DNA from 3 places in the Marinobacter fonticola genome. Region 1 is predicted to be linked to each of the others. Evidence: riboswitches for the same ligand, from Rfam matches in the RefSeq annotation. Region 1 holds a riboswitch; each other region holds the start of a gene.
What was found. Region 1 has a riboswitch for thiamine pyrophosphate ahead of FXO11_RS00615 (SLC5/6 family protein). Riboswitches for the same ligand answer to the same signal wherever they lie in the genome.
Positions count from the first base shown of each region.

Region 1 (4,851 bases):
CCGCCGCTGTCCAGGGCTGGCTTCTGAGCTGGCGAATGGCCTCATAGATGAACAGGCCGTAGAGGCAGCCGGAAAACCCCCGATACCAGGCCAGCGCCGGCAACGTTGCCAGCAAGGCGAGCGAGACTGCCAGCGCCAGGACAATCACGCAGGCCAGCCAGACGCGCCAGGATTCCCGCGGCGGAAAGAGAGCGGCCAACACCAGTACGCCCAGCCCATTGAGAGCGAGATGGACCAGTCCGACATGGCTCCAATGCGCCGAGACCAGGCGCCAGACTTCACCGCCATCAATGACCGCCCACCGCTGTAGCTCCAGCCATTCCGCCGGCAGCAGATATAACAGGAGCAGGCTGACCGCCAGTCCGAGATAGCGTTTTGACAGACTCAAGAGTTCCGACTCCGCATAGAGCATTCGCAACAGCCTAGCGCATCCTGGCGTCCCCGGTCGGTGAACCCGAGCTATTTACGTGATCCTGGCCCGATAAAACTTGCACTGCGCGTTGGCCTCGGGTTGAAATAAAAAACTAAAGCGACTGCTTTATACGCAGCAACAAATTACGAAACCCATTGGCGATATAACAACAGACACCGCCCAGCGAGGTAGCGCTATGGCAAACCAGCATTTCGACGTCCTGATCGTGGGGGCCGGGCTATCCGGTATTGGCTCGGCTTACCACATCCAGACTTACTGCCCGGACAAGACCTATGCCATCCTCGAGGGCCGCGATGCCATCGGCGGCACCTGGGATATCTTCCGTTACCCGGGCATCCGTTCCGACTCGGATATGTACACCCTAGGCTACAGCTTCCGTCCCTGGCGAGAAGACAAGTCTTTGGCGGACGGCCCGTCCATCCTCCGCTATGTGAAGAGCACCGCTGCAGACTACGGCATCGACCAGCAGATTCGCTACAACCATTGGGTCACCCACTATGACTGGTCCAGCGCCGATGCCACCTGGACCGTTACCGCCAAGAATCAGAAGACTGGCAGAAACGTTCGCTATACCTGTCACTTCATCATCAACTGTTCCGGCTACTACCGTTATGACGAGGGCTACATGCCGGACTTTCCGGGCGTCGAAACCTATAAGGGCCGTCTGATCCATCCCCAACACTGGCCCGAAGGCCTGGATTATGCCGGCAAACGGGTCCTGGTCATCGGCAGCGGCGCCACGGCGGTCACTCTGGTACCGGCCATGGCCGAGTCAGCGGCCCAGGTCACCATGCTGCAGCGTTCGCCCACCTGGATCGTCTCCTTGCCGGATGTGGATGTTATCGCCCGGACCCTCAACCGCCTGCTGCCGGCCAAGGCTGCATACCCGCTCACCCGCTGGAAGAATGTGGGCTTGCAGACACTCTTCTTCCAGGCCTGCAAGCGCTATCCCAAGCTGATGCGGCGACTGCTCCGGCAGCACCTGCGCAGCCAGTTGGGGCGACATTTCGACATCGATACCCACTTCAATCCCAGCTACGATCCGTGGGATCAGCGCCTCTGCCTGGTCCCCAACGGCGACCTGTTCCGTGCGTTGCGCAAGGGCGCGGCCAAGGTGGTCACCGACCACATCGACACTTTCACCGAAAAAGGCCTCCGACTGAAATCCGGCGAGGAGCTGGAGGCAGACATCGTCGTTTCCGCCACCGGCCTCAACCTGGTTGCATTGGGCGGCGCCGAAGTCACGGTGGACAACCAGGAAGTCGCACTCGGCGACACCATGAGCTACAAGGGCATGATGCTCAGCAACGTGCCCAACCTGGCGCTGGTGGTGGGCTACACCAACGCCTCCTGGACGCTAAAGGCGGATCTTACCAGCGAGTACGTGTGCCGCATTCTCAACCACATGGACCGCCAGGGTTACGATGCCTGCACGCCACACGTAGGCGACGACGTCGAGGTGGAGCCGTTTATCGACCTCAACTCCGGATACGTGCTGCGGGCCCTGGACCGCCTGCCCAAGCAGGGCGACCGCAAGCCCTGGAAGCTCTACCAAAACTACCTGCTGGACCTGATGAATCTGCGCTACGGCAGCGTCGACGATTCGGCGCTAGCGTTTTCCAGGAGAACGCCGGTGCCGGACACGATTGCGCTGGCCGAACAGCGGCGCTAAATCGGCCCGTCTTTCCACAAATGGCTCTAAAGCCGGGATCAGGGCTGTCCCGGCTTTTTTATTATCCGGGGCCCACGCTTTGGTCCGAGACAATGCCAGCGGTGTCAGCATCCTTCAACGCACTTCCCCGAGGCGTTGAACGATAGCGTTCGTCCGCTCAGCGGCACATGCACCGGCACCTCGGTGGCTTCGATAAACGACGCCGTACGGGTTCCTTCGCGCACCTTGCCGCCCTCGGTGGCCGGCTCGTTGGCATGGGAAGCAATCACACTGGTGGGCTGGACCAGGTCGTTGATGACGTAGGCCGCCTCTGTGGGCCCTGTGGTGTATGTATCGCCGATATTCATCACCGCCAGTTTGGCGCCATAGTGGCGCCGCACCACCACGTCCTGCTCGGCGGTAATACCGGTATCGCCCGAGAGATAGACCACCAGCCCGTTGCTGAACTTGAGGACGTAGCCGGTCGGTGGCCCGACATACGCGGTGATCCCGGCGGTTTTCATATTGTCGCCCAGCTCGCCGCCGATATAGTCCGGCGCCAGGCCATTGCTATGCACCGCCGGGACTGTCGTGATCCCCACCCCGCCGACATTCACCATCGCCCCAAACCGGGCCAGTACGGAATTCTCCGGGTTGCCGTCGGCGGCTCTGAGCTTGCCCGCGAAGAAGCTGGGCATCTCGCTGCCCGTGACGATTTTGGCATCCTTGGCCATGGCAATTTTCACGCTGCTCGACAATGGCGTTGCCGTTACCGAAGCCTCCGGTTTGGCGCAAGTCCCGGCATTGGGTTTGGCAATATGGCGATCGCCGATATGGTCACCGTGAACATGGCTGACCAGAACGATGTCGATGTCTCCCAACCGCGGATCGTCCGGCCCGGCCACGGTTCGACCGGCATCGTAGAGGATGCGGGTGCCGTTCGGGTCCTCGAAGACCAAGGCCCGGTCCATCGCGCAGAACTCGCCATCCTGGCTTCCCAGTGGCGTCACACGCACGTTTTCCGCGGCCATCGCGAGTGTGCTTCCGAGCATAAGCAGCGCGGCGGCGGTCACGCGTTGTCTGAATGAAATCATGGTTTGAGTCTCCCTGCCTGAATGTCCTTTTATCCGCTACGTCATTCGTTGTCCGCAAAGTCCGTCGTTCATCCGCTTCGGATACGCCATCGTCAATCAGACCGATCATACGCGAATGGACATCAGTCGCGACAAAGCCGGATCTGTGTCAGTATGGACCGTCCTGATCTAATCACCAATTCCATCAATTCGTCGCCAGGGGAGTCCGTAAATCGGACTGAGAAGGTATCGAGCGCCGCTGTTTTTACAGTCACTCGATGAAACCCTGGAACCTGATCCGGTTAGCACCGGCGGAGGAAGCGCGACATGTTCTATACCGTAGCGGCCGTGGCGGCTGCATTGCTTGTATTTACCTGGCTGGGCGTGCGCGCCCGCGTGGCCGACGGCGGCCTCGACGACTATGTCACCGCCCGTAACTCCCAGGGTGCCCGGGCCCTGGGACTCTCCTTTCTTGCATCCGGCATGGGCGGCTGGATCCTGTTCGCACCGCCTGAAGTCGGCGCCATGGTCGGGCCCATCGGCTTGGCGGGTTACGCGCTCGGTGCCGCCCTGCCATTCATCGTGTTTGCCTTCTGCGGCCCGGCGATACGCCGTCATCTCCCCGAGGGCCGCAGCATCGGGGAGTTTGCCCAAACCTGCTATGGCACCGGGATGCGGCGCTGGGTATCGCTGATTTCCGTGCTTTATATGCTCTGCTTTCTGACCGCGGAACTTACGGCGGTGGGTGCCATCACCGGTCTGCTAACCGATCTCGACGGCAACGTGGCGGTTCTTGGCGTCGCTGTTGCCACGCTGGTCTATACCGCCTGGGGCGGGCTACGGGCCAGCCTGGTAACTGACCGCTGGCAAGCCTTGCTATTGGTTGCGCTCATTCTCGTCGTCGGCGCCGTCGCCTTACCGGGACTGCCCAGTCAGGTGGAACGTTCGCCAATGCCCTCGATTCCGGTGGGCAGCGCGCTGGCCGTCGCGCTGACGCTGGTTCTCGCCGTCACCGCCGCCAACTTGTTTCACCAGGGTTACTGGCAACGGGTCTGGGCTGCCCGGGATGGCACCGCCCTGGGCCAGGGCGCCGTACTCGGCGGCGTAATCACCATTGCGGTGGTAGCCCTTGTCGGCGGCCTGGGCATTACCGCCGCCATGAGCGGTACCGATCTTGGCTCGCCGCCGATCCCCTTCTTCGCACTGCTCAGCCAAGCGCCGGATTGGCTGGCACTGGTCGCTCTCGTCCTCGCGCTGACGTTGGTGGCTTCGTCCGTCGACACGCTGCAGAACGGCCTCGCGTCGTTAGCGGTGACGGAAAAGGCCGGGCTTTCCCTGAGTGCGGCGCGCTGGATTACCGTGGGCCTGATGGTGCCGGTCGTGGTTATCGCATTACAGGGTTATTCGGTACTCCGGCTGTTCCTGGTCGCCGACCTGCTTTGTGCAACGGCGGTGATTCCCGTATTGATGGGCCTTTGGACGCGAATGTCCCGCGAAGCCGCGATCTGCGGCGCTGCTGCCGGCCTGATGGGCGCGGTGCTGCCGGGCTGGGTCGAAACGGGTAGCTTCGTAATGGGACTACAGGTGGCCAGCTTCCCCGGTGGGGTGCCGACACTGGCGCCGTTTGTGGGGGCACTCGTGGCGTCGGCTGCGGTGAGCATCGCGGTCGGCCTTGTACGACCAAGTCGTTACGG
Region 1 covers NZ_CP043042.1:135,270-140,120, reverse strand. Annotated here, with positions in the region: gene rrtA (rhombosortase) at 1-388, opposite strand, end outside; gene FXO11_RS00625 (flavin-containing monooxygenase) at 609-2,105, shown strand; gene FXO11_RS00620 (MBL fold metallo-hydrolase) at 2,210-3,178, opposite strand; TPP riboswitch at 3,366-3,495, shown strand; gene FXO11_RS00615 (SLC5/6 family protein) at 3,485-4,851, shown strand, end outside.

Region 2 (4,851 bases), 770 kb from region 1:
GACTGGGGCTGATTCCCGAGGCCGACGAACCCGTGATTTGGGTGCATGCCGTGTCGGTGGGCGAAACGATTGCGGCCGCGCCTTTGGTCAAGGCGCTTATCGAACGGCGCCCGGATCTAAAAGTACTGATCACGGCCATGACTGCAACGGGTCGGGCCCGTGCGCAAGCCTTGTTTGGCGATGCGGTCACCTATGCATATTCGCCCTACGACACGCCGGGGTCGGTCGCGCGCTTTCTCAAGCGGGCGCGGCCCAAAGCGCTGGTGATCATGGAAACGGAGCTTTGGCCAAACATGATCGATCGGACCGCCGCCGCCGGCACACCGATTTTTCTCATCAATGCCCGGCTTTCTGCCCGGTCGGCGCGGGGTTATCAGCGAGTGAGCCGTTTCGTTCGTTCGCTGTTGCAGAAGCTGGACTGGATCGCCGCCCAAAATGGCAACGATGCACGTCGTTTTGTGACCATCGGAGCCCCAGCGGACTCGGTAACCGTGACCGGTAGCATCAAGTTCGATGTGGAAGTGACCGAGTCGTTACGCGCCGATGCCGGCCATCTGCGCGAGCAGCTTGGCCGAGAACGGCCCGTGTGGATTGCGGCCAGCACCCATGAGGGCGAGGACCGCCAGATTCTCGAGGCCCATGGCGAAGTACTCAGCAAGCATCCCGATGCGCTACTTATCCTGGTGCCCCGCCATCCAGAGCGTTTCAACGATGTGGCCGCACTCGTGCAAAGCCAGGGTCTTGGCATGGCAAGACGTTCAATGGATTCTCGAGACAGCGCCAGCAGCAAAACTCAGGTATACCTCGGCGATACCATGGGGGAGTTGATGATGCTTTACGGGGTTGGGGACGTGGCGTTTATCGGTGGGTCGTTGATCGAACGCGGTGGCCATAATCCGCTGGAGCCCGCGGCATGGGGCTTGCCCGTCGTGAGCGGTCCCCATGTGTTTAACTTTGCCGATATTTATCAGCGGTTGGCACAGGGGCACGCGCTTGTCAGTGCCAGTAACGCGGAAAGTCTGGCAGATGCCGTCAGCCATTATTTCGACGATCCGGCGCGGGCGAGGACTTTGGGGCAAAACGCCTTGGCGGTGGTAGAGGCTAACCGGGGCGCTCTGGACAAGGTGGTCGGCGGCATCCTGCAGAAGCTGGTTTGACCCGGCTTTGGCAAGATGCCGCTTTTTCTTTCAGCTACGGATTCTGCTGTAGCGGGTTTTCGGTCGTGTCTTCGTTGGCGATCGCTTCGATGCCGGGCGCTGCGGCGCTTAACCAGCGGTTGAGATCCACCAGGTCCTGCGGGCTCAGTGTACCGGCAACCAGTTTCAGGTTCAGCGTGTTGACGACATAGTCGTAGCGGGCGTTGGCATAGTCGCGCAGGGCAATGTAGTAGTTGCGCTGGGCATCGAGCACTTCCACGATGTTCCGGGTGCCCACGTCGTAGCCCGCGCGGGTTGCGTCCAGGGCGCTACGACGGGAAACGATCGTCTGCCTCTGGGCGGTGACGGTCTCGATGTTGGTGTTGACCGTACGATAGAAACTACGCGCGTTGACGCTGACGTCGCGCCGGACCGTGTTCAGATTCTGATCGGCCACTTCCACCTGTGCCCGCTGTTGGCGAATCGCCGCCTGGGTACCGTGGCCCTCGTATAGCGGCACGTTCAAGGTCAGCGCTATCACGCCCTCTGTGGTCGTTCCGTTCTGGTTGGTCTGCAGCGCGGAGGTCTGGCCAACGCCGTTCAGTCGCGTGTTGCCGTAGCTTGCGCTCAGGTCCAGGGTGGGTAGGTGGCCGGACTTGGCCGCGTCGAGCAAAGAGCGGTTTGCGTCCAACTGATAGGCGGCTGACTGGATACGCCAGTTTTGCTCCAAGGCGATGTTTTCCCAGGCGGTGGGATCCATCGGCTGGGGGCGGGAAAGCGGAAAGTCCTGCTCCAGGTTCTGCAGGTCGTCCGCGTTCTCGCCGATCAAGCGGCTCAGTTGTTCACGGGCGATGTCCAGATCGCTCTCCGCGGAGATGCGCTCGCTCTTGGTGGCATCGTAACTGGCGCGCGCTTCGTAGACTTCGGTAATCGCGATCAGACCGACCTCGAAGCGCTCCTGCGCCTGGTCGTATTGGCGCTCGAAGGCTGCCTCGGCAGCGCGGACGGTGGTGAGGCTATCCTCGGCGCGCAGAACGTTGAAGTAGGCTGTGGCAATGTCGAGGATCAGCTGTTGCTGGGCCAGGCTGTATTCCGCACGGGAGCTATCGCTCCGGAACTGGCTGGCGTCGAAATTGAACCAGGCTTCGGGACGGAACAGCGGTTGGGCCAGTTCCAGTCCATAGCTGTACGTTTTGTAAGAATCTTCCCGGCGAGGGCCATCGGCATCCGTGTGGCGCGCATCGCCGAAGGCGCTGAGTTGGGGCAGAAGCTGGCTACGTACCACGTTGATATTGGCCTGCTGGGCTTCGTAGGAAGCTCGGGCTGCGGCAATGCCGGAGTCGTAGGCCAGCGCTTTTTCATAGGCCCCGATCAGGTCGATGGCCAAAGTCGGCTGGGCAACCAGTAAGCCGATCAGACCGGAAAGCACCGTTCTTTTCATGGATTCTCCTGCCTGCGCATAGATATAGCCTCATCCCGAGGCACTTGGGAGCGGTGGACATTATGGACAATAATCCATTTGATCTCTACACTTGCGAAAGTCACCTATATCAAGCGTGGAACGCCGCCTATTGTTCGCGGCCCCAGACCTTGCAGGTGACGACGTATGACGCGTCTTGACGGGGTGCTGGCGTTAGCTGGCTGAGATTGCCCAAAGGCAAAACCCGCGAACCTGATCCGGTTAGTACCGGCGTAGGGATTTGAGACTGACCTTTCTGACCGGTTGTGGTGGTGTTCCCACCCGCCCTTCAGCACTCTGCTGAAGCCTCGTCAAACGCGCCCCCGTCCGTTATGGACTCAGTATTCGTCGATACCCTGGTGTTAGCCGAATCCATGGCTGATCCCAAGGAATCGATTCATAAAAGAGGGACGCTTTGATGACGACCGAAACCATTTCTTTTCTCAAGGACGCTGCCAAGGTCGATCAGGCCGCGGTTCAGCCCTTACCCCGTTCCCGCAAGATCTACGTCAGTGGCAGTCGCCCGGATTTGCGGGTGCCCATGCGCGAGATCAGTCTCAGTGACAGTAATACCGAGCAGGGGCCGCAGCCTAACGAGCCCCTGGTGGTCTACGATACGTCCGGTCCGTACACGGACCCGCAGGCGCAGATCGATTTGCGCCAGGGCCTGAAGCCGGTGCGCCATCAGTGGATCGCCGAGCGCGAGGATACCGAGACGCTGGCGGACTACACCTCTGAATTCACCCGCCGGCGCATGCGGGATCCCGGTCTGGACACGCTCCGATTCGACGACCGCCGTAAGCCATTGCGCGCCCGGGGTGACCGTAACGTGAGTCAGATGCACTATGCCCGGCAAGGCATCATCACGCCGGAAATGGAGTACGTGGCCATCCGGGAAAACCTGAAGTTGCAAGAAGCGCGGGACAAAGGCTGGGTGGACGCGCAGCATCCGGGGCAGTCCCATGGGGCTGCAATTCCCCGGGAGATTACCCCTGAATTCGTGCGTGAAGAAGTCGCCCGTGGACGGGCCATCATTCCCGCCAATATCAATCATCCGGAAGTCGAGCCGATGATCATTGGCCGCAACTTCCTGGTAAAAATCAACGGCAACATCGGTAACTCGGCGGTGAGCTCGTCGATTGAAGAAGAAGTGGAAAAGCTGACCTGGGGCATCCGCTGGGGTTCGGACACCGTCATGGACTTGTCCACCGGCAAGAATATCCATGAAACCCGCGAATGGATCATCCGCAACTCGCCGGTACCCATCGGTACCGTGCCGATCTACCAGGCACTGGAAAAGGTCAATGGTGTCGCCGAAGATCTGACCTGGGAAATCTTCCGCGATACGCTAATCGAGCAGGCGGAACAGGGCGTGGACTACTTCACGATCCACGCTGGCGTGCGGTTGCATCACGTACCGCTGACGGCGAGGCGGGTGACCGGCATCGTGTCCCGCGGGGGGTCGATCATGGCCAAATGGTGCCTGGCGCATCATGAGGAAAGCTTCCTGTACACCCACTTCGAAGACATCTGCGAGATTATGAAGGCCTACGATGTGTCTTTCAGTCTCGGGGATGGTTTGCGTCCGGGATGTATCGCCGATGCCAATGACGAAGCCCAGTTCGGTGAACTCGAAACCCTGGGCGAGCTGACCCAGATCGCTTGGAAGCACGACGTGCAGGTGATGATCGAAGGGCCCGGTCACGTGCCTATGCACCTGGTCAAGGAGAACATGGATAAGCAGCTCGACTGCTGCGACGAGGCCCCGTTCTACACGCTGGGCCCGTTGGTGACCGACATTGCGCCGGGTTACGATCACATCACCTCGGGTATCGGGGCGGCGATGATCGGCTGGTATGGTTGCGCCATGCTGTGTTATGTCACGCCCAAGGAGCATCTGGGGCTGCCTAACAAAGATGACGTTAAGACCGGTATCATCACGTACAAGATTGCGGCTCACGCGGCGGATCTGGCCAAGGGGCATCCCGGTGCGCAGCTCAGAGACGACGCCCTGTCACGGGCACGGTTCGAGTTTCGCTGGGAGGATCAGTTCAATATCGGGCTCGATCCGGACACTGCGCGTGCCTACCACGATGAGACCTTGCCCAAGGACTCGGCCAAGGTGGCGCATTTCTGCTCGATGTGCGGTCCCAAGTTCTGTTCCATGAAGATTACTCAGGAAGTCCGGGAATATGCCAAGGCGAACGGCATGGAAACCCGCGACGCGCTGGATCAGGGTATGCGGGAGAAATCGCA
Region 2 covers NZ_CP043042.1:901,397-906,247, forward strand. Annotated here, with positions in the region: gene waaA (lipid IV(A) 3-deoxy-D-manno-octulosonic acid transferase) at 1-1,157, shown strand, start outside; gene FXO11_RS04015 (TolC family outer membrane protein) at 1,192-2,577, opposite strand; TPP riboswitch at 2,747-2,853, shown strand; gene thiC (phosphomethylpyrimidine synthase ThiC) at 3,014-4,851, shown strand, end outside.
Region 2: another riboswitch for thiamine pyrophosphate. It lies ahead of thiC (phosphomethylpyrimidine synthase ThiC); the one in region 1 lies ahead of FXO11_RS00615 (SLC5/6 family protein).

Region 3 (4,851 bases), 1.4 Mb from region 1:
GGCCTGGACCATAGAGCGCATGTCGATTCTTTGGGAGGAAGAAGGGCCTCACGAAGTCGTAGTACAAGGCGCCGGCAGTTTGTTGGTCGCGGTATTGGCCTATTTGTTGATGATCGCGCCGCTGGCCCGTCACCTGACGTTCAACTTCCCGGAACTGCACCTGATCGTTCTGGCCATTATTCTGCTAATGGGACAGTACACGGGCTACAAGCTAAGTGAACTGCGCCGCTTCTATCCGATGAAGGCATACGAATGATCCGGTGGATATCCCCTGCGGCCCTGAACCGTCGCGGCATGCTCAACATGAACCGCCGCAACGTCAGCTATATCGCTCAGTACAATGACCGCCGTGCCTATCCCCTGGTGGACAACAAGCTGAAAACGAAACTGGTCGCGGCGGAATACGATGTAGCGACGCCCAAGCTACGCCAGGTGGTCAGTCAGCAGCACGAGATATCCCATTTTCGCGAGCGTGTGGCGGATCTTGAGGGCTTCGCCATAAAACCCGCCAAAGGTTCGGGCGGCAAGGGCATCCTGGTGATTACCGGACGCGATGAGGATCGCTTCGTTAAGGCGTCCGGCGCCTCAGTCTCCCTGACCTCGCTGGAGCGTCACCTGACCAATATTCTCGCGGGGCTTTACTCCCTGGGCGGCACGCCCGATGTAGCGATCGTCGAAGACCTGATTCAGTGCAGCAGCACGTTGACGGACTATTCGTTTCAGGGCGTTCCCGATATCCGCATTGTCGTATTCCGCGGCTATCCGGTCATGGCGATGCTGCGTCTGGCGACCCGCTCATCGGATGGCAAAGCCAACTTGCACCAAGGTGCAATCGGAGTCGGCATCGATATTGCCACGGGTCAGAGCCTCAATGCCGTGCAGTTCAACCGCCCGGTCACCCATCATCCGGACACGGGAATGGCGCTTGAGCATATTCATGTACAGGATTGGCATACGATGCTGGTTATGGCGTCACGCTGCTATGAAGCCACGGGGCTAGGCTACATGGGCGCCGATCTGGTATTGGACCAGAACGCCGGCCCTACCCTGCTGGAGCTTAACGCCCGACCGGGCCTGGCCATCCAAATGGCCAATGGCAAAGGCCTGCTACCCCGACTGAAATACATTGAAAGCCTCAAGCGTACTCATCTGACGCCCGAAGCTCGCGTGGAATATGCCATGTCTGTATTCAGTCACACCGGCACGCTCTATACATCGCAAAAAAAGGCGCCATCTCCGCGTGTGCCGGCCTAATCAGTCATAGAAAACCCGCATTAAAAAACCCGCCCCTTCTCCAGAGGCGGGTTTTTTTTATTGGCCCACAGGGGCTTACTTCATGCCAGCGTTGATCAGCGCCCGCTCGTTATTCAGCCCTTTAAACAAGCCGTAGCACATGACCAGCAGGACAAACGTGAACGGTAGACCGACACTCACGGCGCCTGCCTGCAATGCTTTCAATGCGTCAGCACCGCCACCGAAAATCAGTGCAGCGGCAATAGCGCCTTCCATTACCGCCCAGAACACACGCTGTTGCGTCGGCGCATCCAGCTTGCCGCCGGCCGTAATGCTATCGATAACCAACGAACCTGAGTCGGATGAGGTCACGAAGAACACCAGCACCAGCACGATGCCGATGAAAGACACTACGGCAGTCAGCGGAATGTTTTCGAACATCTGGAACATGGCCAGGGAGACATCCGTCAGCCCTTCGCTAGCCAGTGGCCCTACGCCCGCCTGGATCTGCTCAAGCGCAGAACCACCAAAAGCACTCATCCAAACGATGGTGATCACTGTCGGGATAACCAGAACGGCGGTGATGAACTCGCGTACCGTGCGCCCCTTGGAGACTCGAGCGATAAACATGCCGACGAACGGTGACCAGGAAATCCACCAAGCCCAGTAGAACACGGTCCAGCCGTGGAACCAGGTTTCGTCTTCGCGACCAAACGGGTTGCTCAGCGGGATGATGTTCGTGACGTAGGACGAGGTTGTCGTCCACATTGCCTGGAATACGCCCAAGGTCGAACCGGCCAGAATGACAAACAGCAGCAGGATGGCCGCAAGGGTCATATTGATGTTACTCAGAACCCGGACACCCCCTTCCAGGCCGCGTACGACAGACACGAGAGCGACACAGGTAACGCCGACGATAATCGCAATCTGAGTACCGATGCCGCCATCAATATCAAACAGGTAATTCAGGCCTGCGGCCGCCTGCTGCGCACCCAGCCCCAGTGAAGTCGCGAGGCCGAAGATGGTCGCCAGGACGGCAAGAATGTCGATCACATCGCCGATCCAGCCCCATACGCGATCACCGAAGATCGGGAAAAACGCGGAGCGCAACGTCAAAGGCATGCCCTTATTAAAGGCGAAGAACGACAGGGATAGCGCGACAATCGCGTAGATTGCCCAAGGATGCAGGCCCCAATGGTACATCGTTGCACCCAGCGCCAACTCCGCCCCTTGGGGGGTATTGGGCTCCACGCCCAGCGGCGTACCATACCAGTCGGTGTAATAGGCAACAGGTTCCGCAACGCCCCAGAACATCAGGCCAATACCCATACCGGCTGCAAACAGCATGGCAAACCAAGAGAGTGTTGAGAATTCCGGCTTGGCGTCCATGCCCCCGATCCGGATTTTACCGACCGGCATCACGATCAGTGCCAGACAGAAGATAACGAAGATATTGCCGCTGATCAGGAACAGCCAGTCAAAATGCGCAATAGCGCCGTTTTTCGCTCCGGTAAGCAAGCCTGTGGACACCTCGGGAAAGAGAAGAGTGCCAACAACAAAAACAATGATTAGAAATGCAGTGATAAAAAATACCGACTTGTGCAGGTCAAGCCCGAGGGGCGTCACGTTGTCCTGCCCCGCCTGATAATCGGTGGAGTACTCGTCTTTTAGACCTTCGCTCACATCAAGTCTCCTCGAACGGATTAGCTGCCCTTCTAGTAAGGTAGTAAGGGCGCGAGATTACAACTATTTAAGTCTATTTATTTGAGCTCGAAAGATCAAAGTGCGTGCGTCGATCTGCAGGGTACATGGCCTATCTGTCAGACGCCTGACCGCTTTTGCTGGCCGGCAACAGTTTTGCAGCCGTATGTGCTCGAAACATTGCATACGCCGAGCAATCACCCAGCTAATCGGGTCGCAAACCGCCACGAGTCGCCACGGCACATTTATTTATAGCTCTAAAGGTGCGCAGCCTAAGAGAACAACCTCAAAGAATCAAGCACCCCAGGAAGATTAGACGCCTGCAGAACAAAGCCCACTCTGGTAGACTCCCCCTGTCCTCAACGGGGTGTCTGCGTACAAGCGCAGGCTGAGATCAGACCCGCGGAACCTGACCCGGATCATGCCAGCGCAGGGATTGAGAAACTCAAGGCCATCCCTTGGTCTCCCGCCCCGCTGTCTCTATAACGCTCCGATAAAACGTTGTTGCTGTACAACATCGTCCCTATAAACATAGTTCCTATACATTGCGGGTGGTATCCATCGTGGCGAGATCTCTCGTTTTTCTTTTTCTGACGGTCGTCGGAGCCAATGTCTGGGCGGCGCCCACGCTGACCATCTACACTTACCCGTCATTCGTGTCCGAATGGGGTCCCGGCCCGGCTATAAAAGAAGCATTCCAAAACCAGTGTGACTGCACCCTGAACTTTGTCGCACTCGACAGTAGCGTCGCCATCCTGCACCGGCTCAGACTCGAGGGCGAATCCACCCAGGCCGATTTGGTACTGGGTCTGGATGCCAGCATCATGGCCGACGCCCGTAAGACCGGCCTGCTCACAGCGCACGGTATCGATACGTCGCCACTGGCCTTGCCGATCACTTGGAAAGACGACATTTTCGTCCCCTACGACTGGGGGTACTTCGCTTTCGTGTACGATACCGAGCAGCTCGCCGAGCCGCCGTCCAGCCTTGAGGCGCTCATCAACGCGCCAGACGATCTGAAAATTATCCTGCAAGATCCGCGCACCAGCACGCCGGGCCTTGGGTTTCTGTTATGGATGCGCCATGTCTATGGCGAACAGGCGCCGCAAAAATGGCAGGCACTCCAGGACAACATCCTGACCATCACTAAAGGTTGGAGCGAAGCGTACTTTTCCCTGTTTATGAATGGCGAAGCGCCGATGGTGCTCTCGTACAGCACGTCACCGGCTTACCACATGGCCGTCGACAATACCGAGCGCTACCAGGCGGTCGCCTTCGACGAAGGGCATTACCTGCAGGTGGAACTCGCTGCGCGGGTGCGCACCAGCGAGCATCCGGAGCTGGCCAGGCAATTTCTCGAATTCATGCTGACACCGGCCTTCCAAGCAGCGATTCCGCTGAAAAATGTGATGTACCCCGCCACCGATTTGGGCGAACAACTGCCAGACGTTTTCGAACGACTGATCGACCCGCCCCAAACGCTGTACTTTGAACCGGATGCAGTGGCCGAAGGGCGCAAGCAGTGGATTGACGAGTGGCTCAACGCGACAGCACGCTGAAAAATACGCCCCCGCTCGCACATCCGGGTTGGCGCTTCTGGCCCGGGCGGATTGTCGCCCTGATATTACTTGCAGTGGTGTTGGCCGGCTTTTGTGGGCTACTCCGGGAATGGCGATGGCAAGCCATTCCCGAACTTTGGCAAAGTGCCTACCTGCGGCAAGTCATCTGGTTCAGTCTATACCAGGCCACGCTCTCCACCGCATTGAGCCTAGTTGTGGCCTTACCGGTCGCGCGCGCCCTGCACCGACAGGCCCACTTTTTGGGTCGCGGACTGCTGTTGCGGCTTACAGAGCTGAGCCTGGTCCTGCCCACGATTGTTGCGGTTTTTGGTCTTGTTGCAGTCTACGGCCGCTCTGG
Region 3 covers NZ_CP043042.1:1,520,306-1,525,156, reverse strand. Annotated here, with positions in the region: gene FXO11_RS06805 (inactive transglutaminase family protein) at 1-256, shown strand, start outside; gene FXO11_RS06800 (alpha-L-glutamate ligase-like protein) at 253-1,254, shown strand; gene FXO11_RS06795 (BCCT family transporter) at 1,330-2,916, opposite strand; TPP riboswitch at 3,288-3,387, shown strand; gene thiB (thiamine ABC transporter substrate binding subunit) at 3,498-4,493, shown strand; gene thiP (thiamine/thiamine pyrophosphate ABC transporter permease) at 4,469-4,851, shown strand, end outside.
Region 3: another riboswitch for thiamine pyrophosphate. It lies ahead of thiB (thiamine ABC transporter substrate binding subunit); the one in region 1 lies ahead of FXO11_RS00615 (SLC5/6 family protein).